One region of the Streptomyces sp. NPDC090106 genome, then DNA from elsewhere that is predicted to be linked to it. Evidence: riboswitches for the same ligand, from Rfam matches in the RefSeq annotation. Region 1 holds a riboswitch; each other region holds the start of a gene.
What was found. A riboswitch is a leader RNA that binds a small molecule or an ion and turns the genes downstream of it on or off. The one in region 1 is predicted to bind cyclic di-AMP.
Positions count from the first base shown of each region.

Region 2: linked by a shared signal. The riboswitch ahead of ACIPSE_RS38320 (transglycosylase family protein) and the one ahead of ACIPSE_RS26180 (peptidoglycan DD-metalloendopeptidase family protein) in region 1 are both predicted to bind cyclic di-AMP.
Region 3: linked by a shared signal. The riboswitch ahead of ACIPSE_RS16980 (M23 family metallopeptidase) and the one ahead of ACIPSE_RS26180 (peptidoglycan DD-metalloendopeptidase family protein) in region 1 are both predicted to bind cyclic di-AMP.
Region 4: linked by a shared signal. The riboswitch ahead of ACIPSE_RS03495 (NlpC/P60 family protein) and the one ahead of ACIPSE_RS26180 (peptidoglycan DD-metalloendopeptidase family protein) in region 1 are both predicted to bind cyclic di-AMP.

Region 1 covers NZ_JBIVDS010000008.1:244,488-252,267, forward strand. Annotated here, with positions in the region: gene ACIPSE_RS26175 (alpha-galactosidase) at 1-1,742, shown strand, start outside; cyclic di-AMP (ydaO/yuaA leader) riboswitch at 2,061-2,218, shown strand; gene ACIPSE_RS26180 (peptidoglycan DD-metalloendopeptidase family protein) at 2,223-3,224, shown strand; gene ACIPSE_RS26185 (hypothetical protein) at 3,551-5,458, shown strand; gene ACIPSE_RS26190 (DUF6250 domain-containing protein) at 5,442-6,167, shown strand; gene ACIPSE_RS26195 (SGNH/GDSL hydrolase family protein) at 6,313-7,098, shown strand; gene ACIPSE_RS26200 (SIMPL domain-containing protein) at 7,261-7,780, shown strand, end outside.
Region 2 covers NZ_JBIVDS010000015.1:174,341-182,120, forward strand. Annotated here, with positions in the region: gene ACIPSE_RS38305 (nucleoside triphosphate pyrophosphohydrolase) at 1-294, shown strand, start outside; gene ACIPSE_RS38310 (cytochrome P450) at 446-1,720, shown strand; gene ACIPSE_RS38315 (transglycosylase family protein) at 1,913-2,869, shown strand; cyclic di-AMP (ydaO/yuaA leader) riboswitch at 3,064-3,233, shown strand; gene ACIPSE_RS38320 (transglycosylase family protein) at 3,237-3,950, shown strand; gene eno (phosphopyruvate hydratase) at 4,242-5,528, shown strand; gene ACIPSE_RS38330 (septum formation initiator family protein) at 5,617-6,093, shown strand; gene ACIPSE_RS38335 (DUF501 domain-containing protein) at 6,125-6,661, shown strand; gene ACIPSE_RS38340 (exopolyphosphatase) at 6,658-7,599, shown strand.
Region 3 covers NZ_JBIVDS010000004.1:691,350-699,129, forward strand. Annotated here, with positions in the region: gene ACIPSE_RS16965 (alginate lyase family protein) at 1-407, shown strand, start outside; tRNA gene ACIPSE_RS16970 (tRNA-Met) at 475-548, shown strand; gene ACIPSE_RS16975 (PP2C family protein-serine/threonine phosphatase) at 671-1,762, shown strand; cyclic di-AMP (ydaO/yuaA leader) riboswitch at 2,009-2,166, shown strand; gene ACIPSE_RS16980 (M23 family metallopeptidase) at 2,178-3,242, shown strand; gene ACIPSE_RS16985 (aldo/keto reductase) at 3,370-4,314, shown strand; gene ACIPSE_RS16990 (PrsW family intramembrane metalloprotease) at 4,319-5,668, opposite strand; gene trmB (tRNA (guanosine(46)-N7)-methyltransferase TrmB) at 5,679-6,521, opposite strand; gene lhgO (L-2-hydroxyglutarate oxidase) at 7,301-7,780, opposite strand, start outside.
Region 4 covers NZ_JBIVDS010000001.1:781,311-789,090, reverse strand. Annotated here, with positions in the region: gene ACIPSE_RS03505 (hypothetical protein) at 303-656, shown strand; gene ACIPSE_RS03500 (tellurite resistance/C4-dicarboxylate transporter family protein) at 634-1,644, opposite strand; gene ACIPSE_RS03495 (NlpC/P60 family protein) at 1,779-2,906, opposite strand; cyclic di-AMP (ydaO/yuaA leader) riboswitch at 2,914-3,076, opposite strand; gene pcrA (DNA helicase PcrA) at 3,397-5,877, shown strand; gene ACIPSE_RS03485 (M23 family metallopeptidase) at 5,965-7,413, opposite strand; gene ACIPSE_RS03480 (lipase family alpha/beta hydrolase) at 7,742-7,780, opposite strand, start outside.

The DNA of each region.
Region 1 (7,780 bases):
ACGCGGGCCTCGCGATCACCCTGCACTACCGGATGCGCGGCGACGTGCTGGAGCGCTGGGTCACCCTGGAGAACCAGGGCACGGAGGACCTGGAGCTGCTGCGCGCCGACTCGGCCACCTGGACCCTGCCCGAGCGCGACCAGTGGCGGCTCTCCCAGCTGCACGGCCGCTGGGCCGCCGAGTCCCGGCTCACCCGCACCCCCCTCACCTACGGTGAGAAGGTCATCGGCAGCCGCCGCGGCCACACCGGCCACCCGCACCTGCCCTGGGTCGCCCTCGACACGGACGCCACCGAGGAGCACGGCGAGGTCTACGGCGTCGCCCTCGGCTGGTCCGGCTCCTGGCGGATCGCCGTCGCCCAGCTCCCGGACGCGCGCGTGCAGATCACCGGCGGCGCCGGCCACGACGAGTCGGGGCTGCTGCTCCTCGCGCCGGGCCGGTCCTTCGTGACACCCCTCTTCGCCGGACTGTGGAGCGACGGCGGCCACGGCGGCGCCAGCCGCACCTGGCACGCCTACCAGCGCGACCACGTCATCCCGCAGGCCGATCAGGACCGGCCCGTCCTGTTCAACTCCTGGGAGGCGACCACCTTCGACATCTCCGAGGAGCAGCAGGCGGCCCTCGCCCGGCGGGCCGCCGACATGGGCGTCGAACTGTTCGTGGTCGACGACGGCTGGTTCGGCGCCCGCACCAGCGACCGTGCCGGGCTCGGCGACTGGACGCCCAACCCCGAGCGCTTCCCGCACGGCCTGAAGCCCCTCGCCGACTCCGTGCACGACCTCGGGATGCAGTTCGGCATCTGGGTCGAGCCCGAGATGGTCAACGCCGACAGCGACCTCTACCGCGCGCACCCCGACTGGGTGCAGTACCAGGACGGTCGAAAGCGGACGGAACTTCGCAATCAGCTCGTACTGAACCTCGCGCGGGAGGACGTCCAGGAGTACCTCTGGCAGCGGCTCGACACCCTGCTCTCCAGCGCCCCGATCGACTACGTCAAGTGGGACTTCAACCGCAGCTTCACCGACGCGGGCTGGCCCGGTGACCCCTACCCGCAGCGGCTGTGGGTCGATCACGTGCACGCCTTCTACGCCCTGTTGGACCGACTGCGCGCCGCCCACCCCGGCGTGGCCTTCGAGTCCTGCTCGGGCGGCGGCGGCCGGATCGACCTCGGGGTGATGAGCCGCACCGACCAGGTGTGGACCTCCGACAACACCGACCCGCTCGACCGGCTCACGATCCAGCACGGCTTCAGCCAGATCCACCCCGCGCGCGTGATGGCCGCCTGGGTCACCGACAGCCCCAACCACCAGCTCAACGACCGCGTCAGCTCGCTGCGGTTCCGGTTCGTGAGCGCCATGGCGGGCGTGCTCGGCGTGGGCGGCGACCTGTCGAAGTGGAGCGAGGCCGAGCTCGCCGAGGCCCGGGAATGGGTCGATCTCTACAAGGAGATCCGCCCCCTGGTGCAGCGCGGCGACCTCTACCGCCTCCGGGCTCCCCAGGGCGGTCTGAGCGCCGTCCAGTACGTCCTCGGTGACGAGACCGTCGTGCTCGCCTGCCTCCAGGCGCAGAGCTACGGCGAGACCGTGCCGGCGCTGCGGCTGCGCGGCCTCGACCCGACAGCCGCATATGAATGCCGCGAAACGGGCGAAGTCCACCGCGGGGGCGTCCTGCTGCACCACGGACTGCGCACCGGGCTGCGCGGCGATCTGGATGCGACGGTTCTCCGGCTACGTCGTATCTGATCCATCTGTCCGAATTGCAGCCTTCCTCATCGTTCATTCCAACTCGCTCTGGAATAAAGGGAGCTGTGAAATCGGCACGTGAGCAGCGTCATATCCGTGACGGTGAGTCGCCCGTCATGTTCACGTAATTCAGCTGTGTTCGCAGCGTGTTCGCGGTGTTCGGGCGGTGTCGAATATACGGAGGGTGACCGGGAAATTCACAGGTGATCAAGGGGAATCCATTCCGCCGGGAAACCCTCACTTGTCCCTTTGCGTCTCTCTCGCTTACGTTCGCCACCGATCCGGTCGGAACGCCTAATCCTGCCGCCGCCCGGACCCCGCGCACACCCACCCGTGCCCGGCAGGAGCGGGGGACCCACAGGTAGAAACGCCTGTCCCGGTCTCCGGAACAGGCTTGGGGTAAAGCCGCACACGCTGCGGCCGGACATCTCCAGTCCGCACCCGACAGCTCACCTCGTAGGCGCCGGAGAGGAATTCGTCATGCCCGCCAAGGGTAAGCACCGCCGTCCGAAGTCCCAGCGCCTCACCCGCTCGATCGCCGTGGCCGGAACCGGCGGGGCCGCTCTCGCCCTGCCGTTGATGGGCGCGTCCGGTGCCCACGCCGCCACTTCGCAGTCCGTTTCGGAAAAGCCCGTTCAGAGTCTTCCGGTCGCCCAGAAGACGGCCACCGCGAAGAAGAGCGCCGCGAACTCCACGAGTGCCGCGAACTCGGCGAGCACCGCGAACACCTCGACCGTGCACACCTATTCGGTGCGGTCCGGCGACTACCTCTCGAAGATCGCCGAGGAGCAGAACGTCAGCGGTGGCTGGCAGAAACTCTACTCGGACAACCGTGAGGCCGTCGGCTCCGACCCGTCGCTGATCCACCCCGGCCTGAAGCTCTCCATCGGCAAGAAGGCCACCGCGCGCACGGAGTCGTCGTCGGGCTCGGCGAAGTCCTCCGGCGGCAACGCGTCGACGAGCGCGAAGGAATCCTCCTCGTCGTCGTCTTCGTCGTCGTCTTCGTCCTCCTCCTCGTCCGGCGGCACGGCGAGCCAGAGCAGCGAGTCGTCCGGGAGCACCACCTCGTCGAGCGGCTTCGTCCTGCCCGTCTCCGGCGCGACCGTCGGCACCGCCTACCACACGGCGGGCAGCATGTGGTCCAGCGGCTACCACACGGGCGTCGACTTCGTCGTCCCGACCGGCACCACCCTGAAGGCCGTCGGCGCGGGCACGGTCGTCTCCGCCGGATGGGGCGGCGCGTACGGCAACCAGGTCGTCATCAAGCTGGCCGACGGCTACTACGCCCAGTACGCCCACCTCTCCTCCCTCTCCGTCTCCGCGGGCCAGAGCGTCACCGCGGGCCAGCAGGTCGGCCTCTCCGGCGCGACCGGCAACGTGACCGGGCCCCACCTCCACTTCGAGATCCGCACCACGCCGGACTACGGCTCGGACGTGGACCCGGTCGCCTACCTCCGCGCGAAGGGCGTCGCCGTCGGCTGACGGCTCCCGTCGGCGCCTCCCTCGGACCCCGGTCCCCCGGACGCCTCCCCCCTGTGCCACCGAAGGCCGGACCCAGATCCCCGGGTCCGGCCTTCGGTGTCCGTCGGCGCGGGTGCTCCTCGTCAAAGGAGCCACTCGTCAAAGGCGCCGCTCCTCAAGGGCGTTCCCCGGCACGGGCGTTGCTCGTTCATGATCGCTCGATTGCGGTCTTGTGGCGCGGGGGTCCAAGGCGTCGACAGGGGCGGGAGGGTGGGGCGAGAGTGAGGGCGACATCGGGGGGCAAGCGCTTTCCCCGGTGGTGTCGCCCCTCTCGCAAAGGAGCACCCGTGCACACCCGTTCGCGCCGTCGAAGAACCGTCGCCATAGCCGCGACGGCCCTGCTGGCCGGGCTGTTCTCCGCGCCCGCCGGGCATGCCGCGCAGGAGGACCGGCCCCGGCGGACCGTGGAGGACCTCGACCGCGGCCTGGTCGCCGTGCCGTCCGGTGACGGCCGTTTCCTCAGCTGGCGTCTGCTCGGCACCGAGTACGCCCGGTACGGCGACGCCATCGCCTTCAACGTGTACAAGAACGGCCGACGCCTCAACCGCGCCCCCGTCACCCGGTCCACGACCTACCAGGACGACACGCCCGGCGCCGGCACCTACACCGTGCGCGCCGTCGTCAACGGCAAGGAGAGCGGGCCCGGTTCGGCCGCGCTGGACTTCGCGCAGGGGTACGCCGAGATCCCGCTCGCCGCCGCCGACGGCTACACCGTGCAGCACGCCTGGCCCGGCGATCTCGACGGCGACGGACGGTACGAACTCGTCGTGAGCCGCCTGTCCGGGACCCGAGACAGGCCCGACCTGCTGGAGGCGTACACGCTGACCGGCCGGCGGCTGTGGCGCGTCGACCAGGGGCCCGGCTCGTACACGCAGGTGGGCGGGAACGGCGCCAACGACCCGGCGCCCGCGGCGATCAGCGGCTCCACGGCCATCGGCGGCTACCGCAACGACGACAACGTCACCGTGTTCGACCTGGACGGCGACGGCCGGGCCGAGGTGCTCACGCACACGGCCGCCGGGACCACCTTCGCGGACGGCTCGCAGGTCACCGCAGACTCGCCCGCCGACCAGTTCGTGTCCGTCGTCGACGGGGCGACCGGCGTGGAACGCGCCCGGCAGCCCGTACCCGACGACTTCGTCGCCGACGGCCCCTCCGGCGGCCACTTCGGGGTCGCCTACCTCGACGGCGTCCACCCGAGCCTGGTCACCAAGCTGGTGACCCGCGTCGGCGCCAAGCGGGGCGCCTTCCGGATCCTCTTCCAGACCTGGGACTTCAACGGCACCGATCTGAAGCCGCGTTGGAAGTACGTGGTGCCGTCCGGCAGCGGTGCGACCAGCTTCCACCAGATCCGCACCGTCGACGTCGACCTCGACGGCAAGGACGAGATCGCCGACGGCAACTACGTCGTCAACAGCGACGGCACCCTGCGCTACGTCGTCGACGGCGCCGGGCACGGCGACCGCTTCCACATCGCCGACCTCGACCCCGACCGCCCCGGCCTCGAAGGATTCGCCATCCAGCAGGCCGAGTCGGGCGTCATCCCGAACTTCCCCTGGTACTACTACGACGCCGACACCGGCGAACGCCTCGTCACCGGGCAGCACCCCGCCGACTGGGTCGACGACACGGACATCGACGTGGGCCGCGGCAGCACCGGCGACATCGACCCGGGCCACCGCGGCTACGAGTACTGGACCTCCACCGCCGACGTCACCGCCCCCGGCGCGGGCGTCCGCAACGTCCAGGACGGCAAGGTGTCCACAACCACGCCCAGCGTCAACTTCCGTATCTGGTGGGACGGCGACAAGGCCTCCGAGAACCTCGACCGCACCTACGTCGAGAAGTGGGACCCGGCCACACAGACCAGCGCGAAGGTCTTCGAGCCGTCCGGAGTCGTCTCCGGCGCCCGCAACGCCACCCCCTTCTACGGCGACCTGCTCGGCGACTGGCGCGAGGAGATCCTCGCCGAGACCGCCGACCACACCGCGCTGCGCCTCTACACCACCACCGAGCCCACCGGGACGCGCATCTACACGCTCGCCCAGAACCCCGAGTACCGACTCGGCTGGACCGTGCGCGGCTATCTCCAGTCCACGTACACCGACTACTACCTCGGCACCGAGACCCGTCGCGTACCGAAGCCCTCGATCAGCCTCCCGGAAGGAACCGTCCGACGTGACCACCACGCGTAGAACCTTCGGCGCCCTGGCGGCTGGCGCCGCCCTCGCGGCCCTCGCCCCCGCGGCCGGCGCGAGCGCCTCGGGCCGGGGCCCCCGCCACCGCCGTCTCCTCGCCCACGACGACTTCCGGCACGGTCTGGGCCAGTGGGCCGTCGAACTGGAGCAGGGCGGTACCGTCACCGCCTCGCGCGGCACCCTGGAGGCCGAGGTGCCCGCCGGGGCCACGATCTGGTTCAGGCAGCGCCTCGACGGCCCGTACCTCATCGAGTACACGGCGACCCCCGTCTCCGAGGGCGGCGCGAACGACCGGGTCTCCGACCTGAACAACTTCTGGAACGCGACCGACGTCCGTTCCCCCGACGACCTCTTCGCCACCCCGCGAGGCGGCGCGCTCGCCGAGTACGACCACCTCAAGACGTACTACGTGGGCTACGGCGCCAACACCAACACCACGACCCGGCTGCGGCGCTACGTCGGCGAGGCGGGGGTCCGGCCGCTGGTCTACGACTACACCGAGCCGCTGCTCGTGGCGAACGCGCCCCACCGGGTCCGGATCCTCTCCGACGGCTCCACCCAGCGGTGGTGGAACAACGGGCGGCTCGTCTTCGACTACACCGACCCGGAGCCCTACACGAGCGGTCACTTCGCCTTCCGGACCACCTGGAGCCATTTCCGCTTCCAGGACTTCCGGGTGTGGCGGTTGAGCGGTCAACGTCCCTGATCGGGGCTGTATTCCTCGCTTGGCGAACACTTTAGAAGTGGCTTATCTCACCGCAAGTCAACCCCTGGCTACGGTCGCGTAGGTCACAAACGAAGGTGAATCATGGCCTGTCGTGGCAGACGATTCGAAGAGTGACAGCAGAGCAGTGATCGGGTCGTACATCGCGGTGGGGGACAGCTTCACCGAGGGTGTGGGCGACCCCGGCCCGGACGGGTCCTTCGTCGGCTGGGCCGACCGGTTCGCGGTACTCCTCGCGGACCGGCGGCCCGAGGGCGACTTCACCTACACCAACCTGGCCGTGCGCGGGAAGCTGCTCGACCAGGTCGTCGAGGACCAGCTCCCCAAGGCGGCGTCCCTCGCGCCGGACCTGGTCTCCTTCTGCGCGGGCGGCAACGACATCATCCGGCCCGGCACCGACCCCGACGAGGTCGCCGAGCGGTTCGAGCGGGCCGTCTCCCGGCTCACCTCCGCCGTCGGCTCCGTCATGGTGACGACCGGCTTCGACACCCGCGGCGTCCCCGTGCTCAAGCACCTGCGCGGCAAGATCGCCACCTACAACGGACACGTCCGGGCGATCGCCGACCGGTACGGCTGCCCGGTGCTCGACCTCTGGTCCCTGAAGACGATCCAGGACCGCCGGGCCTGGGACGACGACCGGCTCCACCTCTCTCCCGAGGGGCACACGCGCGTGGCGCTGCGCGCCGGTCAGGTGCTCGGCATGGACGTCCCGGTCGACCCCGACCAGCCGTGGCCTCCGCTCCCGCCGCGCGGTCCGCTCGACGTGCGGCGCGACGACGTCCACTGGGCCAGGGAGTACCTGGTGCCGTGGATCGGGCGCCGGCTGCGCGGCGAGTCCTCGGGCGACCACGTGACCGCCAAGGGCGCGCTGTCGCCGGAGGACATCAGGAGCAGGATCACGAAGGTGGCCTGACGGCTGCCGCACCGGCGGTCGGCAGGACGACGGGCCGAGCGGCGGCGTCGGGGGCCGCTCGACCAGTGAGGTGATCGCACGGGAGTGGTGCGCGGCCCGGTCCGGGACGCGGTGCTGGGATGACCGCACATGTCACCCGCACCCCGGAAGGACCGGCCGCGCATGCCCGTTCCCGTTCCCCGTACGACCGTCACCGCCGCCGCCGTGGCCCTCCTGGCCCTCGGCCTGCCCCTGCTCGCCGCGCCCACGGCCGTCGCCGCGCCCGCCCTCACGGCCAGGGTCGCCCAGGCCCCCGCCCCGGCCACGGTCACCGTCACCGGGAACGGCAGCGCGACCGGCGCCGCCGACATCGCGCTGGTCAACGCCGGTGTGGAGGTGACCGCCAAGACCACCACGGCCGCGCTGAGCGCCCAGAGCAAGGCGGCGGGCAGACTGCTGGACGCGGTACGGGGCCAGGGGATCGCGGAGAAGGACATCCGCACCGACAGCGTGAGCCTCAGCCCCGTCTACGACTACCAGGACGGCGCGTCCACGCTGAAGGGCTACCAGGCCGCCCAGTCCTTCACGGTCAAGGTCCGCGAGGTGGCCGCCACCGGCGCGCTGCTCGAAGCCGTCGTCAAGGCCACGGGCAACGCCGGACGCGTCAACTCCGTCACCTTCGACCTGGAGGACCGAAGCCCGC
Region 2 (7,780 bases), on a different contig from region 1:
GAGGAGGTCAAGGAGCACTGGCTGCGCACCAAGGCCGTGGAGAAGCGCCGCACCTCCGTCACCGAGGGCATCCCGCTGGGCCAGCCCGCTCTCGCCCTCGCCGCGAAGCTGTCCTCCCGGGTACGCACGGCGGGCCTCGACGTCCCGCTGCCCGGCGCGCACGGCATCGGCTACGACCTGCTCGCGCTCGCCGTGCGAGCGGAAGAGGCCGGCGTCGACCCGGAGGCGGCCCTGCGCAGCGCGGCCCGCGCCTACCGTGACGCCGTCCTGGCCGCCGAGGGGCACACCGCCTAGCCCGGGATAACGTCGCCGGGTGACCCACCAGCCCCCCGCCGAGCCCACCGACACCACCACTGCCGACGCCACCACTGCCGAGGCGACCGCACCCGCCGAGCCCACCGCCCCCGCCGAGGCGACCGCGCCCGGCACCCCCGCCACCGAGGGAATCGCCGCCGGCACCCCCACCGCCCCCGAACTCTTCACCTGGGAGTTCGCCACCGACCCCTACCCCGCCTACGCCTGGCTCCGCGAGCACGCGCCCGTGCACCGGACGAGGCTGCCGAGCGGGGTGGAGGCCTGGCTGGTCACGCGGTACGCCGACGCCAAGCAGGCGCTCGCCGACCAGCGGCTCAGCAAGAACCCCGCGCACCACGACGAGCCCGCGCACGCCAAGGGCAAGACGGGGATCCCGGGGGAGCGCAAGGCGGAGCTGATGACCCATCTGCTCAACATCGACCCGCCGGACCACACCCGGCTGCGCCGCCTGGTGAGCAAGGCGTTCACCCCGCGCCGGGTCGCCGAGTTCGCGCCGCGGGTCCAGGAACTGACGGATCAGCTGATCGACCGCTTCGCCCGGGAGGGGAGCGCCGACCTCATCCACGACTTCGCGTTCCCGCTCCCCATCTACGCCATCTGCGACCTGCTCGGCGTCCCCCGCGAGGACCAGGACGACTTCCGCGACTGGGCGGGGATGATGATCCGGCACGGTGGCGGGCCCCGGGGCGGGGTCGCGCGGTCGGTGAAGAAGATGCGCGGCTATCTGCTGGAGCTGATCCACCGCAAGCGTGAGGCCCTGCCGGCCGAACCCGCCCCCGGCGAGGACCTCATCTCGGGTCTCATCCGCGCCTCCGACCACGGTGAGCACCTCACCGAGAACGAGGCCGCCGCGATGGCGTTCATCCTGTTGTTCGCGGGCTTCGAGACGACCGTCAACCTCATCGGCAACGGCACCTACGCCCTGCTCACCCACCCCGGCCAGCGTGCCCGCCTCCAGGATTCGCTGGCCGCGGGCGAGAACGCGCTGCTGGAGACCGGCGTCGAGGAACTCCTGCGCTACGACGGCCCCGTGGAGCTGGCGACCTGGCGCTTCGCGACCGAGCCGCTCACCGTCGGCGGGCAGCGGATCGCCCCCGGAGACCCCGTGCTCGTCGTCCTCGCGGCGGCGGACCGGGACCCTGAGCGGTTCGCCGAGCCCGACACCCTCGACCTGTCCCGCCGTGACAATCAGCACCTCGGCTACGGGCACGGCATCCACTACTGCCTCGGCGCCCCGCTGGCCCGGCTGGAGGGGCAGACGGCGCTCGCCACCCTCCTGACCCGGCTCCCCGACCTCCGACTCGCGGTGGATTCGGCCGATTTGAGGTGGCGCGGAGGTCTCATCATGCGCGGGCTGCGGACGTTGCCGGTGGAGTTCACGCCGACCCGCGGTCCGAACCCGTAGGCCGTTTCGGGCCAACTCGGGCAGTGGAACCGGCCTTTGCAAACATGACACACCCTCAACTCTGTGATCTTCACGTGATCCTCGCGGCATTAACTTGTGACAAGTGATCGAATGCCTATACGTTCACGGATCAGCGCGGCGTCGAGTCCCACTCGTCGCGCGGATCACCGCTGTCTCGTGAAAGGCCCCCGCATGCTCTCCGGGAACGGTCGTCACCGTCGCCCCCGTCAGGCTCCGGCGCTCCTCGTCGCGGCCGGTGTGACGGGCTCCGCCATCGCGATCCCCCTGCTCGGCGCGGGCGCCGCGAGCGCGGCCGACGGATCCACCTGGGACCAGGTGGCCCAGTGCGAGACGGACGGCTCCTGGAGCGCCAACGACGGCGACGGCGAGTACGGCGGGCTGAACCTGTCCCAGGAGGACTGGGAGGAGTACGGCGGCCTCGACTACGCCCCGAGCGCCGACCTGGCCAGCCGCAACCAGCAGATCGCCGTCGCCGAGAAGGTCCTCGCGGACCAGGGCGTCGGGGCCTGGGGCGCCTGCGGGCTGCTCAACGGCCTCGGCCACGACGACGCCACCGCCGATGTCGACACCGGTGTGGCGAGCGGCTCCCCCTCGGCCGACGAGTCCGAATCCTCTGATTCATCCGACTCATCCAGTTCCTCCGGTTCCTCCGGTCTGTCGAACTCCACGGGGTCCCCGGACTCCGGCGCCTCGGCCGACGAGGACGCCGACGCCTCCGCCTCGCCCGAGACCTCCGCCAGTCCGGACAAGTCCGCCAAGTCGGACAGTTCCGCGTCGGATTCCGAGCAGTCGCAGTCGCCGGACGGCTCGCCCACGATCCCCGCGAACGAGGGCGAATCGGACAACTCCTGGCAGGAGGGCGGCTCTTCGGGCCTGGTCGACATGAGCGACCTCGGCTCCTCGGAGGCCACCACCAAGATCGCCGGAAAGCACCGCGGCGCGCAGGCCGAGGAGAGCGCGTACACCGTCCGCGAGGGCGACACCCTGGCCTCCATCGCCGACTCCCTTGGCCTCGACGGCGGATGGCGTCACCTGTACGCGCTGAACAAGGGCGTCATCGGGTCCGACCCCAGCGCCATCGCTCCCGGTCAGAGCCTTGTGGTCGGTATCGGACAAGCCGCTGAATAGGCCGCGAATGGGCGGGAGTTCACGTCACACTTCGCGCTGAATGTCCGGTTTGGTGAAAGTGTGGGATGAGTCTCAGAAGCCCTGATCGTCTTTGAAATTCGCCGGATCCCGTGTCTACGGTCATCACCGCTCGTCACCACGGGCCCCGGCTGCCGCAACGCCGAATCCTGCCAGCGGCCGTACGGGAACAGTCGTCGCGTCAAGCGCCGTAGGCAGGAGCGGGGGACCCAAGGTAAGTGCCCCACCGGGCAGTCGACGGTGGTGGCTTGGGGTGTAGCCGTGCCGCGCGAGAGCGGGGCACGACCGGGCAACTCAACCGGCCCGAACCCGACAGCTCACCTCGCAGGCGTCGGTGAGGGGATCCACCATGCTGTTTTCCGGCAAGGGCAAGCACCGTCGTCCGTCCAAGGCCACCCGCGTCGCCGCGCTCGCCGGCGTCACCGGTGTCGCCATCGCCGCCCCGCTGATGGCGGCCGGCACGGCCTCCGCCGCCACCGCCTCCGAGTGGGACACCGTCGCCCAGTGCGAGTCCGGCGGCAACTGGTCCATCAACACCGGCAACGGCTACTACGGCGGCCTGCAGTTCTCGGCCTCCACCTGGGCCGCGTACGGCGGCACCGCCTACGCCTCCACCGCCGACCAGGCCAGCAAGTCCCAGCAGATCGAGATAGCCGAGAAGGTCCTCGCCGCGCAGGGCAAGGGCGCCTGGCCGAGCTGTGGTGTGGGCCTGTCCGGCGCGAGCTACACCGGTTCCAGCAGCTCGTCCTCCAGCGGCAGCTCCAGCAGCACCGGCTCCTCCTCCTCTTCCTCGAACAGCGGTTCCACCGCTCGGTCGACGGAGCAGCAGAGCGCGTCCCGCTCCACCGAGCGCGAGGCCGCCAAGAAGACCGTCTCCACCCCGACCGGCAAGAAGGTCAAGAAGGGCGACGGCGAGTACAAGGTCGTCAAGGGCGACACCCTCTCCTCCATCGCGGAGAAGCACAAGGTCAAGGGCGGCTGGCAGAAGCTGTTCAAGCTGAACGAGGACATCGTCGACGATGCCGACTTCATCTACCCGGGCCAGCAGCTGCATCTGAAGTAATCCTCAGCTGAACCACAGTGCCCTCACATCCGTGGTCCTCATACTGAAGGCCTCGTGAGGGTCCCCCCGTCCCCACGGGCTCCCCGCTCCGGTGCGTGTTCCCCCGTACGCATCGGAGCGGGGTTTTTTCATGCGGGCGCACGTGACCGTCTTTGTTCAGTTCAGAAACAATTTACTCTCGGTTTCGTCCACAGGTCGGTCCACGCGGTGGCCGATGCCCCGGAGCCGGTTAGGCTCTAGTCGCAAGGCCCACGTGGCCCCGCACCAACAGCGTCACATCCCAAGAAGGAGATGCTCGTGCCGTCCATCGACGTCGTCGTAGCCCGGGAAATCCTCGACTCGCGAGGCAACCCCACCGTCGAGGTCGAGGTCGGCCTCGACGACGGCAGCACGGGTCGTGCCGCCGTTCCGTCCGGCGCCTCCACCGGTGCCTTCGAGGCCATCGAGCTGCGTGACGGCGACCCGAACCGCTACCAGGGCAAGGGTGTCGAGAAGGCCGTCCTCGCCGTCATCGAGCAGATCGGCCCGGAGCTCGTCGGCTACGACGCCACCGAGCAGCGCCTGATCGACCAGGCCATGTTCGACCTGGACGCCACCGACAACAAGGGCTCGCTCGGCGCCAACGCCATCCTCGGCGTCTCCCTGGCCGTCGCCCACGCCGCCTCCGAGGCCAGCGACCTGCCGCTCTTCCGCTACCTGGGCGGCCCGAACGCGCACCTGCTGCCCGTTCCGATGATGAACATCCTCAACGGTGGGTCGCACGCCGACTCCAACGTCGACATCCAGGAGTTCATGATCGCCCCGATCGGCGCGGAGTCCTTCTCCGAGGCGCTGCGCTGGGGCACCGAGGTCTACCACACCCTCAAGAAGGTCCTGAAGAGCAAGGGCCTGTCCACCGGCCTCGGCGACGAGGGCGGCTTCGCCCCGAACCTGGAGTCCAACCGCGCCGCGCTGGACCTCATCCTCGAAGCGATCAAGGAAGCCGGTTACATCCCCGGCGAGCAGGTCGCCCTCGCCCTCGACGTCGCCGCCACCGAGTTCTACAAGGACGGCACCTACCAGTTCGAGGGCAAGTCCCGCTCCGCCGCCGAGATGACGGAGTACTACGAGGAGCTCGTGGCGGCCTACCCGCTCGTCTCCATCGAGGACCCGCTGTTCGAGGACGACTGGGCCGGCTGGAAGGTCCTCACCGACAAGCTGGGCGACAAGGTCCAGATCGTCGGCGACGACCTCTTCGTCACCAACCCCGAGCGCCTGGCCCGCGGCATCGACGACGGCGCCGCCAACGCGCTGCTCGTCAAGGTGAACCAGATCGGCTCGCTCACCGAGACCCTGGACGCCGTGGAGCTCGCCCAGCGCAGCGGCTTCAAGTGCATGATGTCCCACCGCTCCGGCGAGACCGAGGACGTCACCATCGCCGACCTGGCCGTCGCCACCAACTGCGGCCAGATCAAGACCGGCGCCCCGGCCCGCTCCGAGCGCGTCGCCAAGTACAACCAGCTGCTGCGCATCGAGGAGATCCTCGACGACGCCGCGGTGTACGCCGGTCGCTCGGCTTTCCCCCGCTTCAAGGGCTAAGCCTCAGTCAAGTCGTCCGTACGTCCCCGTACCCGGTCCCGTACCGTGTGCGGGGACGTACGCGCGTGTGTGAAGGAGAGACTGGGACATGGCCGTCAAGGACCGGGACCGTTTCTCCACCGCGACCAGGATCCGGATCCTCGGCGAGCAGACCGCCGCCCGGGTCTACCGCTCGCAGACCCGCCGCCAGGCCCGCCGCTCGCGCCTCACCGGCCGTGCCGCGCTGCTCGCGCTCGTCCTGTGCTCGCTGATCGTGGCGCTCGCCTACCCCATAAGGCAGTACGTCTCGCAGCGCGCCGAGATCTCCGACCTGGAGCGGCAGAAGCAGCAGGCCCAGCAGCGCGTCGAACAGCTGCGCGACCTCAAGGCCCGCTGGCAGGACGACGCCTACGCCGAGCAGCGCATCCGTGAGCGGCTGCACTACGTGATGCCGGGGGAGACGGGCTTCGTCGTCGTCGACCCGGGCGCCGCCCAGCAGTCCCGCGCCCGGCAGGGGGCGGCCGACCGCCCCTGGTACTCCAATGTCTGGGACGGCGTCGACAAGTCCGACGCCTACGACCAGTGACCTGACCCAACAGAGAGACAGCTTCCGACGCATGGAAACGCCCCCGCCGTCCACCCCGCGCACCGAGCCCGTCGACGCCGACGTCGAGGCCTTCAAGCAGCAGCTCGGGCGCCCGCCGCGCGGACTGCGCGCCATCGCGCACCGGTGCCCGTGCGGGCAGCCGGACGTCGTCGAGACGGCCCCGCGGCTGCCGGACGGCACGCCGTTCCCGACGCTGTACTACCTGACGTGCCCGAAGGCGAACTCCGCGATCGGCACGCTGGAGGCGAACGGCGTGATGAAGGAGATGACCGAGCGGCTCGGCACCGACCCCGGGCTCGCCGCCTCCTACCGCGCCGCCCACGAGGACTACGTCCGGCGCCGTGACGAGATCGAGGAGCTGAAGGGCTTCCCGAGCGCGGGCGGCATGCCGGACCGGGTGAAGTGCCTGCACGTCCTGGTCGCCCACTCGCTGGCCGCGGGGCCCGGGGTCAACCCGCTGGGCGACGAGGCCCTCGCGATGCTGCCCGAGTGGTGGCGCAAGGGGTCCTGCGTGACCCTCGCCGAGAAGGGGGAGGACGCCCAGTGACCCGGGTCGCCGCCGTCGACTGCGGTACCAACTCCATCCGTCTCCTCGTCGCCGACGCGGACCCCGCCACCGGCGAACTCGTCGACCTGGACCGCCGGATGACGATCGTGCGGCTCGGCCAGGGCGTCGACCGCACCGGGCGGCTCGCCCCCGAGGCGCTGGAGCGGACCTTCGCGGCCTGCCGGGAGTACGCGGCCGTCATCAAGGAGCACGGCGCCGAGCGGCTCCGCTTCGTCGCCACCTCCGCCTCCCGGGACGCCGAGAACCGGGACGAGTTCGTGGCCGGGGTGCTGGACATCCTCGGTGTCGAGCCCGAGGTCATCTCCGGCGACCAGGAGGCCGAGTTCTCCTTCACCGGCGCGACCCGGGAACTGGCGGGCGCCGACCACCTCGCCACGCCCTACCTCGTCGTCGACATCGGCGGCGGTTCCACGGAGTTCGTCGTCGGCGACGACCACGTCCGCGCGGCCCGCTCCGTCGACATCGGCTGCGTGCGGATGACGGAGCGCCACCTCGTCCAGGACGGCGCCGTCACCGACCCGCCCTCCGCGGACCGGGTCGCCGCCGTGCGCGCCGACATCGAGGCCGCCCTCGACCTCGCCGAGGAGACCGTCCCGCTGCGCGCGGCACGCACCCTGGTGGGCCTGGCCGGGTCGGTCACGACCGTCTCCGCGATCGCGCAGGAGCTGCCCGGGTACGATTCCGCGCGCATCCACCACTCCCGTGTCGGCCTCGACAAGGTCCGGGAGATCACCGAATGGCTGCTGCGCTCCACCCATGCCGAGCGCGCCGCCGTCCCCTCCTTGCACCCGGGGCGCGTGGACGTGATCGCCGCGGGCGCCCTCGTCCTGCTGTCGATCATGGAGCGGATCGGCGCGGCCGAGGTGGTCGTGAGCGAACACGACATCCTCGACGGAATCGCCTGGAGCATCGCGTAACCGGCTGTCCGAGGACGTCCGGCCCCGATGCCCGCCCCGACACCCCTTCCGGCACCCCTCCCGGCGGCTCCGCCGACGCCCCTCCCGGCGATCTCCCCGCCTCTCCAACGAGCAGGTCGGACGGCGTATGAGCGGCTTCCGAGAGGGTCGCGGGGGCCCTCGGAGGGGACCCGTCGAGAAA
Region 3 (7,780 bases), on a different contig from region 1:
CGACGTACTGGTTCGGGCAGAAGACGTACAAGGACGGGCTCTCGCAGGAGACCTGCCGCAACTTCAAGCACGTCGGGTACTCCGTCGCCGCGACCGCGCACATCGCCGAGACCGCCTGGCACCAGGGCGTCGACCTGTACGGCGAGGTCAAGGACCGGCTGGCCGACACCCTCGACTTCCACGCCCGCTACCAGTCCGGCGAGTCCGCGCCCGCGTGGCTGTGCGGCGGGAAGGTCGACCGGAACATGGGACCGGACCTGGAGGTCGCCCTCAACCACCTGGAGGGCCGGCTCGGCCTCTCCGTCCCCGCCGCCCACAAGCTCGCCGAGGAGAACCGCCCCGCCGGAACCGACGATCTCTTCGTCTCCTGGGAGACCCTCACCCACGCGAACAACCCCACCGACTGAGGAGAACCGCAGGTCAGGAATGTGTGCGACGAGCACTCCGGGAATGGGGTAAGGTTGGTCTCACCGACGCGGGGTGGAGCAGCTCGGTAGCTCGCTGGGCTCATAACCCAGAGGTCGCAGGTTCAAATCCTGTCCCCGCTACTCACGGCTCAGGGCCGGAAGTCATCCGATGACTTCCGGCCCTGAGTGTTTTGCGGCCCCCGGTTTCGCCCGGTCGGTCCACACCGCTCGCCGCCCGGCCCCGCTCCGGGAAATCTGGACCCGTGGCGGAGACGGCGGCGAGGGCGGCGGAAGGGCGGCGCGTCTTAGCCGTACGCCTGCTCCCGGTCCTGCTGATCGTCGCCGGCATCCCCTACGACGTGCTCACCCCGCGGGATTTCACCGCGATCCCCTTCTTCACCGCCGCCCCGCTGGTCGCCGCCCCCGTCTACTCGCTGACCGGCACCGCCGTCATCGGGGCCGCCTCCCTCGCCGCCACCTACGCCGTGCACGTGCGCTTCGGCGACGGCGTCGACCCGGACACCCTCACCGAGACGCTCACCGTGTTCACCGTCGCCGTGCTCGCCGTCGTCCTCAGCCAGGTCCTGCGCCGCGGCGACCGGCTGCTCGCCTCCCAGCGGGTGATCGCCGAGGCGGCCCAGCGGGCGGTCCTGCCGGTGCCCGGGGAGCGGACCGGCGGCTACGACGTCGCCGTGCGGTACGAGGCGGCGCAGCGGGACGCGTTCATCGGCGGGGACCTGTACGCCGTCCAGGACAGCCCCTACGGGGTGCGGCTGGTCGTGGGGGACGTGCGGGGCAAGGGGATGGGCGCGGTGGCCGCCGTCGCCGTCGTCATCGGGGCGTTCCGGGAGGCCGCCGAGCAGGAGGCCACCCTGGAGGCGGTCGCGGGGCGGCTGGAGCGGGCGCTGGCCCGCGAGGGCGGCCGGCGCGAGGGGTTCGACGCCGCCGAGGGGTTCACCACCGCCGTGCTCGCCGAACTCCCGCACGGCGACGGGACCGTGCGGATCGTCAACCGCGGCCACCCGCCGCCGCTGCTGCTCGGCCCGGACGGCACCGTGCGCGTCCTGCGTCCCACCGAGGCCGCACTGCCGCTCGGCATGGGCGACCTCGGCGGCCGGCCCGACCGCGCGGACGAGACCGGCTTCCCCGGCGGCGCCACCCTGCTGCTGTACACCGACGGGCTCTCCGAGGCCCGGGACCGCCACGGCGAGTTCTACGACCCCCGGTCCTGGCTCACCGGCCGGGTCTTCCGCGACCCCGGCGCCCTGCTCGGCGCGCTCGCCGCGGAGGTGCGCCGGCACACCGGGGGAGCGACGACCGACGACATGGCGCTGCTCGCCGTACGGCGGCCCTGAGGCCCTCGCGCAGCCGTTGCTACGGGGGGTGATCGGGCGAGCGCCCTCCGCATAACAACTGACATACCGTCAATACCTGTGAGATCACTGAGGCGCGGTCAACTCGCCCGTTTTTCACCGTCCATGACCCCTACGTCCAGCGGAAAAACGTTAACGATCAACGGGAACGGCTTGGAATACGGGGCCCGGGTCTATTAACGTTCGATAACGCAGCGCGGTCGTCCCAGCCGTCACAAGAGTCGGCTCCGTGCGCACGCGCCGAATCCCGCGAGGGAACCGGGGAACCACCACCTTGGGGTGAATCGCTCGTAAGTCGCCGTGGCAGCACGGCGGTTATACGCGCGTAGGAGACCTTCCTGCTCCGAACCCGTCAGCTAACCCGGTAGGCGAGAAGGAAGGAAAGGAGTACGCCCACGTGGCGTCGAACAGGCCTGCCCCCGAGGCCCCGTACATGCCGAGCCAGCGCTCCGAGAGCGACGTTTTCGGTTACGGCAGTTACCACCACGACGAGGGCCCGCAGGAGGTCTGGAATCCCACCGAGGAGTCCGTCCGTCCGGTACGCGGCAAGCACCGGGTCGCCAAGCAGCGCAGCAACGGCTTCGCGCGCAGCTCCACGGTTCTGGGCGTCGGTGTCATAGCCGCCGTCGGCGGGGCCGGCATGGCCAGCGCCAACACCGGCAAGCCGCCGGTCTCCATCTCCATGCCCGACGTCGTGCCGTCCTTCATCTCCGGCGGCGACGAGGAGCCCGAGGGCTCCACCACCCCGCTCAGCGACCTGGCCAAGTCGGCCACGGCGACGGCCGCGCCCACGGTCACGGCCGCCGGGTACGACGAGGACTCCACCTCCGGCGCCGGCGAGTCGCTGCGCAACCGGATCATGGCCCAGGCCGAGAGCCAGCAGAACCAGGTCGACAACAAGGAGCAGCTCGCGGTCCAGACCGCCGCTGCCGACCAGGTCGCCAAGGCCGAGGCCGCCGCCGCCAAGGAGGCCGCGGAAGAGGCCGCCGACGCGAAGAAGGCCGCCGAGAAGAAGGCCGCCGAGGAGGCCGAGGCCAAGCGTCTCGCCGAGCTCGCCAAGCAGTACACGCTGCCGACCTCGTCGTACACGATCACCTCGACCTTCGGTCAGGCCGGTTCGCTCTGGTCCTCCGGGTACCACACGGGCCTCGACTTCGCCGCTCCCACGGGCACCCTCATCAAGGCCGTGCACTCCGGGACGATCACGGAGGCCGGCTGGGCCGGCTCCTACGGCTACCGCACGATCCTCACCCTCGACGACGGCACCGAGCTGTGGTTCTGCCACCAGTCCTCGATCAGCGTCAGCGTCGGCCAGAAGGTCGCCACCGGTGACGTCATCGGCCGCGTGGGCGCGACGGGCAACGTGACCGGCGCCCACCTCCACCTGGAGGTCCACCCCGGCGGCGCCGAGACCGGCATCGACCCGATGGCCTGGCTGCAGAGCAAGGGCCTGACCCCCTGATCCGTCGCTCCTCCGGAGATGTCCGGCAGTCCTGACGCTCACCCCCCGACGTCAGGGCTGCCGGTTTTTGCGCGCCTTTGCCGACGGGCCGGAATAGGGTCCTTCGCCACCGGGGTTGTCACTGTCCATGACTTCTCTTCGCAAGCTGGGCACGTCCGACCTTGAGGTTTTCCCGCTCTCCCTGGGCGGCAACGTCTTCGGCTGGACCGCCGACGAGGCGCAGTCCTTCGCCGTCCTCGACGCGTACACCGCCGCGGGCGGCAACTTCGTCGACACGGCCGACTCCTACTCGGCGTGGGTGGCCGGCAACTCGGGCGGGGAGTCCGAGACCGTCATCGGCAAGTGGCTCAAGGCCCGCGGCAACCGCGACGACGTGGTGATCGCCACGAAGGTCAGCCAGCACCCGCGGTTCCAGGGGCTGACGGCCGCCAACATCAAGGCGGCGGCCGACGCCTCCCTGGCCCGCCTCGGCGTGGACCACATCGACCTCTACTACACCCACTTCGACAAGCCCGAGGTGCCGGTCGAGGAGATCGTCGGCGCGCTGGACGAGCTGGTGAAGGCGGGCAAGGTCCGGCACATCGCCGCCTCCAACATCTCCCCCGAGCGCCTGGACGCCTCGCTGCGCTTCTCCGAGCGCGAGGGACTGGCCCGCTATGTGGCCCTCCAGCCCCACTACAACCTGGTCTCCCGGGACACCTACGAGGGTGAGCTCCAGGACACGGCCGAGCGCTGGGGCCTCGCCGCGGTGCCGTACTACGCGCTCGCCGCGGGCTTCCTCACCGGCAAGTACCGCCCGGAGGCCACCGTCGACAGCCCGCGCGCCGCCGGCGCCGCCAAGCACCTGGACACCGAGCGGGGCCGCAGCGTCCTCGCCGCCCTCGACGACATCGCCGAGGCCCACCTCGTACCGGTCGCGACGGTCGCCCTCGCCTGGCTCGCCGCCCGCCCCACGGTCGCCGCGCCCATCGCCTCCGCCCGCACCGTCGACCAGCTCCCCGCGCTGCTGAAGCTGGCGGACCTGACCCTGACGGACGCGGAACTCGCCCGCCTCACCGAGGCGTCGGCCTGACCCCCTAGGAGCGGTACGGGTTGTACGACGGGTGCGGTCCCGCCGGCTGCCCGTACCCGTAGGCCTGCCCGTGGCCGTACCCCTGGCCGTACACCCCGGGGATCGGCCACGGGGGCGCGGCCACCGGTACCGGCGGGGCCGTCATCCGGGCGGCGTGGTCCAGCGCGGGCCGGGCCGCGTCCCGCCGGGCCCACAGCTGCTGCAGCAGCTCCCGCTCCCGTACGACGAAGTCGGCGCCGGCGCGGCCGTGACGGCCCCGGTGGCGCAGGAACGCCAGCGAGGTCGCGTACGCCTCGTACTCGGCGACCGCGCGGGCGGCGGAGCGGCCCGCGTGCAGCTTGGCGTACTGGCGGGCGATCCGGCGGGCGCGCATGGAGCCGAGCGCGAAGGGTTCGGCGGGGATGAGCCAGCCGGCGACGGCGTAGGCGGGGAGTTCCTCGCGGACGGTGCGCAGCTCGCGCTGGCGGGTCCACACGACGAGCCAGGTCAGCAGGCCGAACGCCGGGACCATGAAGGCTGCGTACACGGCGAAGAAGCCGAACTCGCCGAACGCCGAGGAGCCGTTCCACAGGGCGTGCATGCCCATCGCGAGCAGCAGCCCGGACAGCGGGAACAGGACGCGGCGGATGTGGTGGCGGTCCGCGGACAGCGCCGCGATGCCGAAGCCGATGCCGGTCAGCACCGTGAACAGGGGGTGCGCGAACGGGGACATGATCACGCGCACGAAGAACGTGGCGGCGGTGACGGAGGCGATGCCGCTGTCGCCGGTGAGCTGGTCGGTGCCGAACGCGGTACCGAGGTAGAGGATGTTCTCGGTGAACGCGAAGCCGGTCGCGGTGACCCCGGCGATCACCACCCCGTCGACGATCCCGGTGAAGTCCCGTCTGCGGAAGAGGAAGAGCAGCAGGACCGCCGCGGCCTTCGCCGACTCCTCGACGACCGGGGCTATGACCGTCGCGCCCAGGGTGTCCGCGCCGGACGGGTCCGCGGTCGCCGTCGCTATCCAGCGGGTCGCGAAGCTGTTGGCGACGATCGCTATCAGCGCCGCCGCGCAGGCGCCCCAGGAGAACGCGAACAGGGTGTTGCGCCAGGGGCCCGGCTCGACCCGGTCCAGCCAGCGGAACGCGGCTATCAGCAGCGGCACGGGCAGGATCGCCAGCCCGAGCCCGACCAGGAAGCCCTCCGTGCCGGTCTGTTCGCGCACGAGGGCGAGGATGACCAGCCCGGACAGGGCGAGCAGGGTGATGAGCGCGCCGTAGCGCACCCATCCGCGCTGCCACCAGTGCGCACGCCGTGGCGCGGCACCGCCGGGGGGACCGGTGGGGTGCGGCGGATACGGCGGAAGGGCGGTCACGGCATCGACCCTAACGAGCGAGGGGTTGTCCCCGCTGTACGCGACGGAACAACAGGTCGTTCACGACATGACCCTTGTCCAGTCCCTGGCCTTCGAAACGGGTCAGCGGCCGGTGGCCGGGACGTGGCGCGAAACCGCCGTGGGCCTGGGTGTTCTCGAAGTCGGGATGGGCCGTGAGCACTTCGAGCATCTGTTCGGCGTACGGCTCCCAGTCCGTCGCGCAGTGCACGATCGCGCCGGGCCTGAGCCGGGTCGCGGCGAGGTCCAGGAACTCGGGCTGGAGCAGCCGCCGCTTGTGGTGCCGCTTCTTGGGCCAGGGGTCGGGGAAATAGACGCGCAGCCCGTCGAGGGAGTCGGGGGCGAGCATCTCGCGCAGCAGGATGATGGCGTCCCCGTTGGCGACCCGGACGTTGCTCAGCCCGCTCTGGTCGGCGAGGTTGAGCAGATTGCCCTGCCCCGGGGTGTGCACGTCCACGGCGAGGATGTTCGTGCCGGTGTCGGCGGCGGCCATCTGCGCGGTCGCCTCGCCCATCCCGAAGCCGATCTCCAGCACCACGGGGCGGGCGTTGCCGAACAGCTCGGCCAGGTCGATCACCGCGTGCCCGTCGATGTCCAGCCCCCACTGGGGCCACAGCCGCTGCAACGCGTCCGCCTGCCCGGCCGTCACCCTGCTGCGCCGCGGCTGGAAGCTGCGGATGCGCCGCTCGAAGTGCGACCCGGCGGGATCGGCCTTCGGCCCGTCGGGGAACCGAGGCTCGCCCTTGCCGCGGGTGTGCCGGACGGAGACGCCGGGAGTGTGCGCGGACGCGTCGTCGGGCCGGGACGCTTCGGGGGTGTTGGGGAAGTCAGACACAGTGCGCCCGATTTTACGTTCTCGACGAGAGGACCACGCCCTGGTGCGCCGCACCACGTCCCGGGGCGCCCGGGGGTGCCCGAGGGCCTCCGGGGAGGACGGTCCCGGCCCGGGGTGGGACCGGGCATCCCTCGGTGCGGCCGGGCGGCCGGGTGGCTTGGCGGCTCGGCGCGGTGGAGCCTGCCGTGGTGCGTGCGGGGTGCCTCCGGCGCGGCGGCCCGTTCCCGGGTGGGGCCGGGTGCTCGCGGCGCGTGGCTCGGGCGACGGTCCTCCTCGGTATGGCGGACCAGGATCAGGCGTTCCCCGGTGCGCTGGGCATTCCTAGGTGCGGCTGGGCGGCCGGGCGGTTTGGTGCGGCGGGTCCTGCCGCAGCGTTTCCGGGGTGCCCCGGTGCGACGGTCCGTTCCCGGGTGGGGCCGGGTGCTCGCGGTGCGTGGCTCGGGCGACGGTCCTCCTCGGTATGGCGGACCAGGATCAGGCGTTCCCCGGTGCGCTGGGCATCCCTAGGTGCGGCTGGGCGGCCGGGCGGTTTGGTGTGGCGGGTTCTGCCGCAGCGCTTCCGGGGTGCCCCGGTGCGACGGTCCGTTCCCGGGTGGGGCCGGGTGCTGCCGGTGTGCCGCCCGTGCGGTGGGGCTCGCCGGTAGGCCGGACCAGGTGCGGACGCTCCAGGGGCGCCGGGCATCCCCAGGTGCGGCCGGGTGGTTCGGGGTGGTGGGGCGCTTCGTGGTGGGGTCGGGGTGTCCCCGGTGTCGGGGTGTTCCCGGTGGGTGGGGGCGGCCTCAGTCCGTGGCCAGAGCCGCCAGTGCCCGGCGGGCCACCTCCCGGCCGATCGGGAGTGAGGCGGTGGCCGCGGGGGAGGGGGCGTTGAGTACGTGCACGGTCCGCGGGCCCTCCTTGATGAGGAAGTCGTCGACCAGCGTCCCGTCCCGCAGCACGGCCTGGGCCCGCACCCCGGCCGCCGTCGGCACCAGGTCGTCCTCCCGTACCGCGGGCAGCAGCCGCCGCACCGCCTGGGTGAACGCCCCCTTGGACACCGACCGCCGCAGCTCGCCGGCGCCGTAGCGCCAGTGCCGCCGGGCGATGTGCCAGGAGCCGGGCCAGGCGAGCGTCGCCCCCAGCTCCCTCGGCCGCACGACCCCCCAGCCGTATCCCTCGCGGGCCAGCGCCGGCACCGCGTTCGGCCCGATGTGCACGCCGCCGTCGATGCCGCGTGTGAGATGCACGCCGAGGAAGGGGAACGCCGGGTCCGGCACCGGGTA
Region 4 (7,780 bases), on a different contig from region 1:
ACCTGGCCGTGTCACGGGGGTAACGGGATGCGCGGAACTGCCCCCAGGTAGCGGCCCGGTGACCGTATGTGACCGTGATCCCCGCGTGGCGCGGTCAACTTCACGCAAGGTGATGATCGAAGTGATGGTTCCGGGACATAGGTGGGCGGTCGGGTGCTATGGGGCGCATATATGCAAGACGGCCGCGAGCCGGTGCGGGCGAGGAGCGGGGCGCGAAGGGGACGGGAGCGGGACGCGGGGGGAGTGGAGGCGGGTGGGGCGGTGTAGTGCGGCTCCAGGGCCTCTGATTAGGCTCCGGCCTCATGGACGTACTCATCCATCTCTTCGTCGGTCTGCACATCATCGGCATCGCCTCGCTGCTGGGCGGCTTCCTCACCCAGATGAAGGCGATGGGCGCGGGCACCGCCCGCTTCGTCCCGGCGATGCTGCACGGCGCGCTGACCATGCTGGTCACCGGCGTCATCCTGGTCGGCCTCAACCAGGCGGACGACCAGCACGTCAACAACATCAAGATCGGCGTGAAGCTGGCCCTGCTGATCGTGATCCTCGGCCTCGTCTACGTGAAGCGCGACGACGAGCGGGTGGACAAGAAGCTGTTCGGCCTGGTCGGGCTGCTGACCATGGCGGACGTGTTCATCGCCGTCCTGTGGACCTGAGGGCGGCGATCCCCGTCCGGGCCGTCAGCGCGGCTCCCGCGCCCACGGCCAGCCACACGGCCACGGCGATCCACAGCAGCACCTGGCCCAGCGTCCTGAGCCAGGACACCTCCAGCGCGGCGGCGACCGACAGGGTCGCCGCCGCCGTCATGCCCATGGGGAACACGGTCGCCCAGCGCCGCACGTCGTAGCCCGGGCGGGGGCGGGCGAACTCGGCGGCCAGCAGCACGGCGTACCAGGTCAGGTCCAGGACGAGCAGGGCGACGGTGACCGTGCGCAGGGCGTCGCCGTCGTCGCGGTTCCACAGGTACAGGCTCGCGCTGTCCGCCGAGATCAGCTTCGAGCCGGCGAGCGCCGAGATGGCGAGCGCCCCGCCGGCCACCCAGTGGTCACCGGCGCCCCGGGTCACCTGGCCCAGGTCGAAGCGGGTGAAGGCGAGGCCGTAGAAGACCAGCCCGAGCCAGAACAGGACGAGCGCCGCGTGCGCGAGCCACGCCGTGGACAGGGCCGCGGCCAGCGTGGCGCCGAGCACGGCCAGGCCCTGGGTCGCGACGCAGACCAGGAACACCGCGCCCGGCATCCTCCGCTTCCAGTGCCTCATGACGAGCACGAGCAGCACTGGCCACAGTGCCGTCGCGAGCGCGAGCAGCGCCTCGGCCAGGGTCTGCCGTCCGAGCGCCGAGACACGGGTGCCCAGCACGCTCGTCGCCGCCACCGCGGTCAGCGCGCCCGGGGTCCTGGCCTCCTCCAGCCACCGGTCCCGCTGGGTCGCCAGGCGCGCCAGGAAGTCCGCGGCCAGCCCCACCCAGGCGAGCACGGCCAGCACGAGCATGATCCGGGACAGCGTCTCGTACCCCGTCAGATGCAGCCCGACCGAGACGATGCCGGTCGCCATGACGGCGGAACCGGCGGCGGGCGGCCGGGTGGACCACCACGCGCCGAGCGGGGAGTCGGCGGCGGGGGCGTGGGATGCGGGGCGGCCGGGCATGGGCCGATGCTAAGGAGCGCGTCGCGCGGTGCGAGCGGGGCACGCGCGCGTGCGGGGAGGAATTCGCGCGGGTGCGGGACAACGAGAGGGGCGCGTGAGACCGGCTCACGCGCCCCTTCGGTCGTGCCGTGCGGTCAGGCCGGGCGCACCACGCTGTGGATCGCCGACTCGCCGTCGTAGTAGATGGACTCCTCGCGGACGTACGCCCCCGGCTTCGGCGCGTGGATCATCATCCCGTTGCCGATGTAGATGCCGACGTGGGTGACGTCGTCGTAGAAGAAGACCAGGTCGCCGGGCTGGGCGTTGGCCAGGGAGACCGTGGTGCCCGCGTTGACCTGGTCGTAGGTGGTGCGCGGCAGGGAGATGCCGGCGGCGTTCCAGGCGGCCTGGGTCAGGCCGGAGCAGTCGTAGGAGTCGGGCCCCGTGGCACCCCACACGTACGGCTTGCCGACCTGGGCGCGGGCGAAGGCCAGGGCCTTGTCGGCCTTCGTGGAGTACGAGGAGTCCGTGGCGGTCGACGACGAGCTGCTCGCCGCCTCCTCGGCCGCCTCCGCCGCGGCCTTCTGCTCGGCCAGCTCGGCGGCCTTGCGGGCGGCCTCCTCCTGCTTGCGCTTCTCGATCGCGGCGAGGCGCGCCTTCTCCTCGGCGTTCAGCTGCGACAGCAGCTCGCGCGCGTCGGAGAGCTTCTTCTGGACGGTCGCCTTGGCGGTCTTGAGGTCGCCCTGCGTATCGGTGAGCGTCTGGAGGCTCTCGGTGGCCTCCTGGCGCTTCTTCATCGTCGCGGACTGCTCGGTGATGTAGTCGTCGACCGCCGTCTTCTGGCGGGACGTCATACGGCCCATCAGCTGGGTCTGGTCGAAGTAGTCCTGCGGGGTGTCCGCGAGCAGGAAGGTCGCCGTGTCGGGCGCGGAGGCGCCGGTGCGGTACTGGGCGGCGGCGAAGGAACCCAGTTCCTCACGGGCCTCGTTGAGCTTCTGGGTGCGCTGGGCGACGTCGTCGAGGAGGGTGTCGACCTGCTTGCGCTGCTTGGTCGTCTTCTCCTTGGCGGAGTTGTACTTCTCGGTCGCCGACTCCGCCTGGCGGTAGAGGTCGTCGACCTTCTTCTCGACCTCTTCGAGGCTCGGCCTGTCGTCGGTCGAGGGTGCTGCGGTGGCCGTCTGGGACAGCAGCGCCACGGAGGTGAGGGCGGCCGTGGCGAGAGCGGGCGTGCGTATGCCTGCTACGCGCGTTCCTGCGGGACGCGGCTTTGCGTGCGACGCCAAAGGAGGCGACTCCTTCCAATGTTCCGCCTACCGAGTTAGCTGTCGGGTTCGGGCGGGTGGTTCGGAAGGTGTGCCCTACGGCCGCTCCCCGGAGGGGAGTTGGGCCGATTCACCCCAGGTCGGTGTGGGTCCCCGGCTCCGGCTGCCTCCAGGAGGGGCGCACCGGACTAAGCGGAGGCCGCGCGGCCCGGCGACGTTCGCCGGTGGGGGTCGTACGGCCTGTGCGGCACGGTAGCCAACTGGTGTGGCCCCTGTGAAGGTTGATGTTCGATATGCCCGATACATTTTCGTGACCTTTGGTCAGTTCCGCGTTCGGGATGATCGATAAGGTAGTTTGTGTGGCGATTTGCGGGAAATGGGCTGGCGGCGGACATCTCCTCACGCGTTGGTGACTCTACGTAATCGCATGTAGCGGTGGCGTAAGAGTCCTCCGCCGAACTTCCCGGGGCGGCGGCGGGTTGTCAGTGGGGCGGCCTAGACTCGGAGAGCGATGAGCAGCCTCTTTGACGACAGCTTCCTGGCGGACCTCCAGGCCCCTCGCGGGCACACGGAGGAGCCCCCGCCGCCGCCCGAGGACGAGCACGTACCGGAGCCGGTTCCGGACGACCTGTTCGGCGGGAAGTTCGACGTGCCCCCGGACCGGGACGCCCACTACCGTGACGGCGCCCCGCGCCCCGTCCTCGACGCCGCCGCGCTCATCGAGGGGCTCAACGAGAACCAGCGGGCCGCCGTCGTGCACTCCGACACCCCGCTGCTCATCGTGGCCGGCGCCGGTTCCGGCAAGACCCGTGTGCTCACCCACCGCATCGCCTACCTGCTCGCCGAGCGGAACGTCCACCCGGGGCAGATCCTCGCGATCACCTTCACCAACAAGGCCGCGGGCGAGATGAAGGAGCGCGTCGAGCAGCTCGTCGGCCCGCGCGCGGGCGCGATGTGGGTGATGACCTTCCACAGCGCGTGCGTGCGCATCCTGCGCCGCGAGAGCAAGAAGCTCGGCTTCACCTCCTCCTTCTCGATCTACGACGCCGCCGACTCCAAGCGGCTCATGGCGCTCGTCTGCCGCGACCTGGACCTCGACCCCAAGCGGTTCCCGCCCAAGTCCTTCAGCGCCAAGATCAGCAACCTCAAGAACGAGCTGATCGACGAGGAGGACTTCGCCGCCCAGGCCACCGACGGCTTCGAGAAGACCCTCGCCCAGGCCTACGCCATGTACCAGTCGCGGCTGCGCGAGGCCAACGCCCTCGACTTCGACGACCTGATCATGACGACGGTCAACCTGCTGCGCGCCTTCCCGGACGTCGCCGAGCACTACCGCCGCCGCTTCCGTCATGTCCTCGTCGACGAGTACCAGGACACCAACCACGCCCAGTACGCCCTGGTCAGGGAACTCGTCGGCACCGGGGCGCACGACGAGGACGTCCCGCCGACCGAGTACGACCTCCCGCCCGCCGAGCTCTGCGTCGTCGGTGACGCCGACCAGTCGATCTACGCCTTCCGCGGCGCGACGATCCGCAACATCCTCCAGTTCGAGGAGGACTACCCGGACGCGACGACGATCCTGCTGGAGCAGAACTACCGCTCCACGCAGACCATCCTCACCGCCGCCAACGCGGTCATCGAGCGCAACGAGTCCCGCCGCCCCAAGAACCTGTGGACCAACGCGGGCGCGGGCGCGCGCATCACCGGCTACGTCGCCGACACCGAGCACGACGAGGCGCAGTTCGTCGCCGACGAGATAGACCGTCTCACCGACGCGGGGGACGCGAAGGCCGGCGACGTCGCCGTCTTCTACCGGACCAACGCCCAGTCCCGTGTCTTCGAAGAGGTCTTCATCCGCGTCGGCCTGCCCTACAAGGTCGTCGGCGGCGTCCGCTTCTACGAGCGCAAGGAGGTCCGGGACGTCCTGGCCTATCTGCGCGTGCTCGCCAACCCCGAGGACTCGGTGCCGCTGCGCCGCATCCTCAACGTCCCCAAGCGGGGCATCGGCGATCGCGCGGAGGCGATGATCGACGCCCTCTCCCAGCGCGAGAAGATCAGCTTCCCGCAGGCCCTCAAGCGGGTCGACGAGGCCTACGGCATGGCCGCGCGGTCCACGAACGCCGTCAAGCGCTTCAACACGCTGATGGAGGAGCTCCGCACGATCGTCGAGTCCGGGGCGGGCCCGGCGACCGTGCTGGAGGCGGTGCTGGAACGCACCGGCTATCTCGCCGAGTTGCAGAACTCCACCGACCCGCAGGACGAGACCCGGATCGAGAACCTCCAGGAACTCGCCGCCGTGGCCCTGGAGTTCGAACAGGAGACCGACGAGGACGCGCCCACCGGGCTCGCTGCCTTCCTGGAACGGGTCGCCCTCGTCGCCGACTCCGACCAGATCCCCGACGAGGACGAGGACGGCTCCGGCGTCATCACCCTGATGACCCTGCACACCGCCAAGGGGCTCGAGTTCCCGGTCGTCTTCCTCACCGGCATGGAGGACGGCGTCTTCCCGCACATGCGCTCCCTCGGCCAGACCAAGGAGCTGGAGGAGGAACGGCGCCTCGCCTACGTCGGCATCACCCGCGCGCGCGAACGCCTGTACCTGACCCGCTCGTCGCTGCGCAGCGCGTGGGGCCAGCCGTCGTACAATCCGCCCTCCCGCTTCCTCGCGGAGATCCCGGAACAGCACGTCGACTGGAAGCGCACCGGCGCCACCCAGGCCCCGGCCGGCCCGGTCTCCGGTGTCGCCTCCTCGCTGTCGTCGTCCCGCTCCCGCTCCTCGGCCTCCGGCGCCTCCGGGTTCGCCACGCGCCGCGCGTCCGAGCAGCCGGTGGTCGCCCTCGCCGTCGGCGACCGGGTCACCCACGACCAGTTCGGGCTCGGCACCGTCATGGCCGTCAAGGGCACGGGCGCCAACACCGAGGCCACGATCGACTTCGGGGACACCAAGCCCAAGCGGCTGCTGCTGCGGTACGCGCCGGTGGAGAAGCTGTAGGACCAGCGGTTCCGGTACGACGACGAAGGCCCCCGCCGGTCAACGGCGGAGGCCTTCGGGGGTGACTCGGAGGAGGAGCCGGCCGGGTTACGTCGGGTCCAGGCCGTGGCTGCGCAGCCACGGCAGGGGGTCGATCGCCGAACCGCCGCCCGGCCGGACCTCGAAGTGCAGGTGCGGGCCGGTGGAGTTGCCGGAGTTGCCGGAGTACGCGATCGGGTCGCCGGCCTTGACCGTCGTACCGGAGGCGACGCGATAGCTGGAGAGGTGGCAGTACCACGTCTCCGTGCCGTCCTTCGCGGTCACGATCATCATGTTGCCGTAGGCGCTGTTCCACTGCGTCCGCACGGTGCCGTCGGTCGCGGCCATCACCGTCGTGCCGTAGGAGACCGGGAAGTCGATGCCGGTGTGCACGGACATCCAGTTGACGCCGGCCTGGCCGTAGTACGCGCTGAGGCCCTGCTGCGCGACCGGGAGGGCGAACTTGGGGCGCAGCCGCTCCTTGCGGGCCGCTTCCTCCGCCGCCTTCTTCTTCTCGGCCTCCTGCTGGGCCTTGAGGTCGATGCGCTCCTGGGTGCGGCTGGCGCGGTCGGCGAAGTCGTCGGCGCCGGCGGACAGGCTCGCCAGCTGGGTGTCCAGCTTGTTGTTGGCCGTCGACGGCTTGACCGGCGCCGCGTCGGACGCGGTCGTCGAGGTGTCCTTGTCCTCGGTGAGGGTCCCCACGGAGGCGGCGGCGATCCCGGCGACACCCATCACGCACGCCGAGGGAACGGCGATCGTCAGCAGCGCGGAGCGCTTGGGGGGCGTACGGCGGCGGGAGCGGGAGGCGTTGCGGGCCGCGGCGCGACCGCCGCGAGCGGGACCGGCCGGGGCGTCGGCGGCGTCCGGGGTGATCTCCTCCTGGTCGTCGAAGAGCGCGGTGCCGTCCTCGTCGAGGGCGGGCAGTTCACCGGTGTCGCTCAACTCGGCTTCATGGCCGGAGGGTTGGTCGTAGCCGTCGTACGGGACCTGCTCGAACATCGCGGTCGCCTGGTGGTCGACCGTTTCTTCGGGGGGACCGTCCGAGTTCCACTGCGTGGCGTCGTACGCGCCCGTGTCGAAGGTCTGCGTGCCCCATTCCCAGTGCTGGGTCTGGTCGGCGGGCGCCGCGGTCTGGTCGGGCTGGAGCCAGGCGCTCGCGTCCCACTGGCCGGTCGGGTCGGCGCCCGCGGCCTGCGGGGGGACGGCGGAGAGCTGCTGGTGCTGGCCCGTCCACGCCGTCGCGTCGTACGCGCCGGTGTCGTAGGCGGCGTGGTGCTGGGCCGCGTACGCGTCGTAGTTCAGGGTCTGGTGACCGTCCGTCTGCCACTGCCCGGCGTCGTACGACCCGGTGCCGTCACCGGGGAGACTGCCGAAGAGGGGGTCGGTGTCGAAGTGCCCTGTGGCCTGCGCACCGGTGTCGTAGGCGTAGCCGCCGAAGTCGCCGTACTGAGCCTCCTGGGTGCTGTACGACGCGTAGTGCGCCGACGTGGCATCGGAAGCCGGAGCCGGGGTGGTCATGGTCCCCGACGGGTACGGGTCGTTCACCAACTTCTCTTTCGCCTCGACAACAGGGGCTGCCAGAGCAGTGCGGCGACTGTACCCGGCGGTATGCGGGCGCGACAATCTTCGGCAGGTTTCGCGTCAGTAGGAAACGGGCATTCGGCCGTGTTTCGGGGGACGGTGGGCGCGACTTTGGCTTTGTGTTCGAAGAGCGTTCGATTGGTATGAGGGTCCGACGGGGGTCCGGGCGCTGTTCGCCGGCTGTCCGTCGGCTGTCACACCGCTGCCGTCGGGCAGTTGGGCGGACGGTCGTCGGGCAGCCGGCCGGGCCGTCGTCGGACGGTCGTCAGGCCACCGTGAGGCCGTCGGCCTCCGTCGTGGTCCC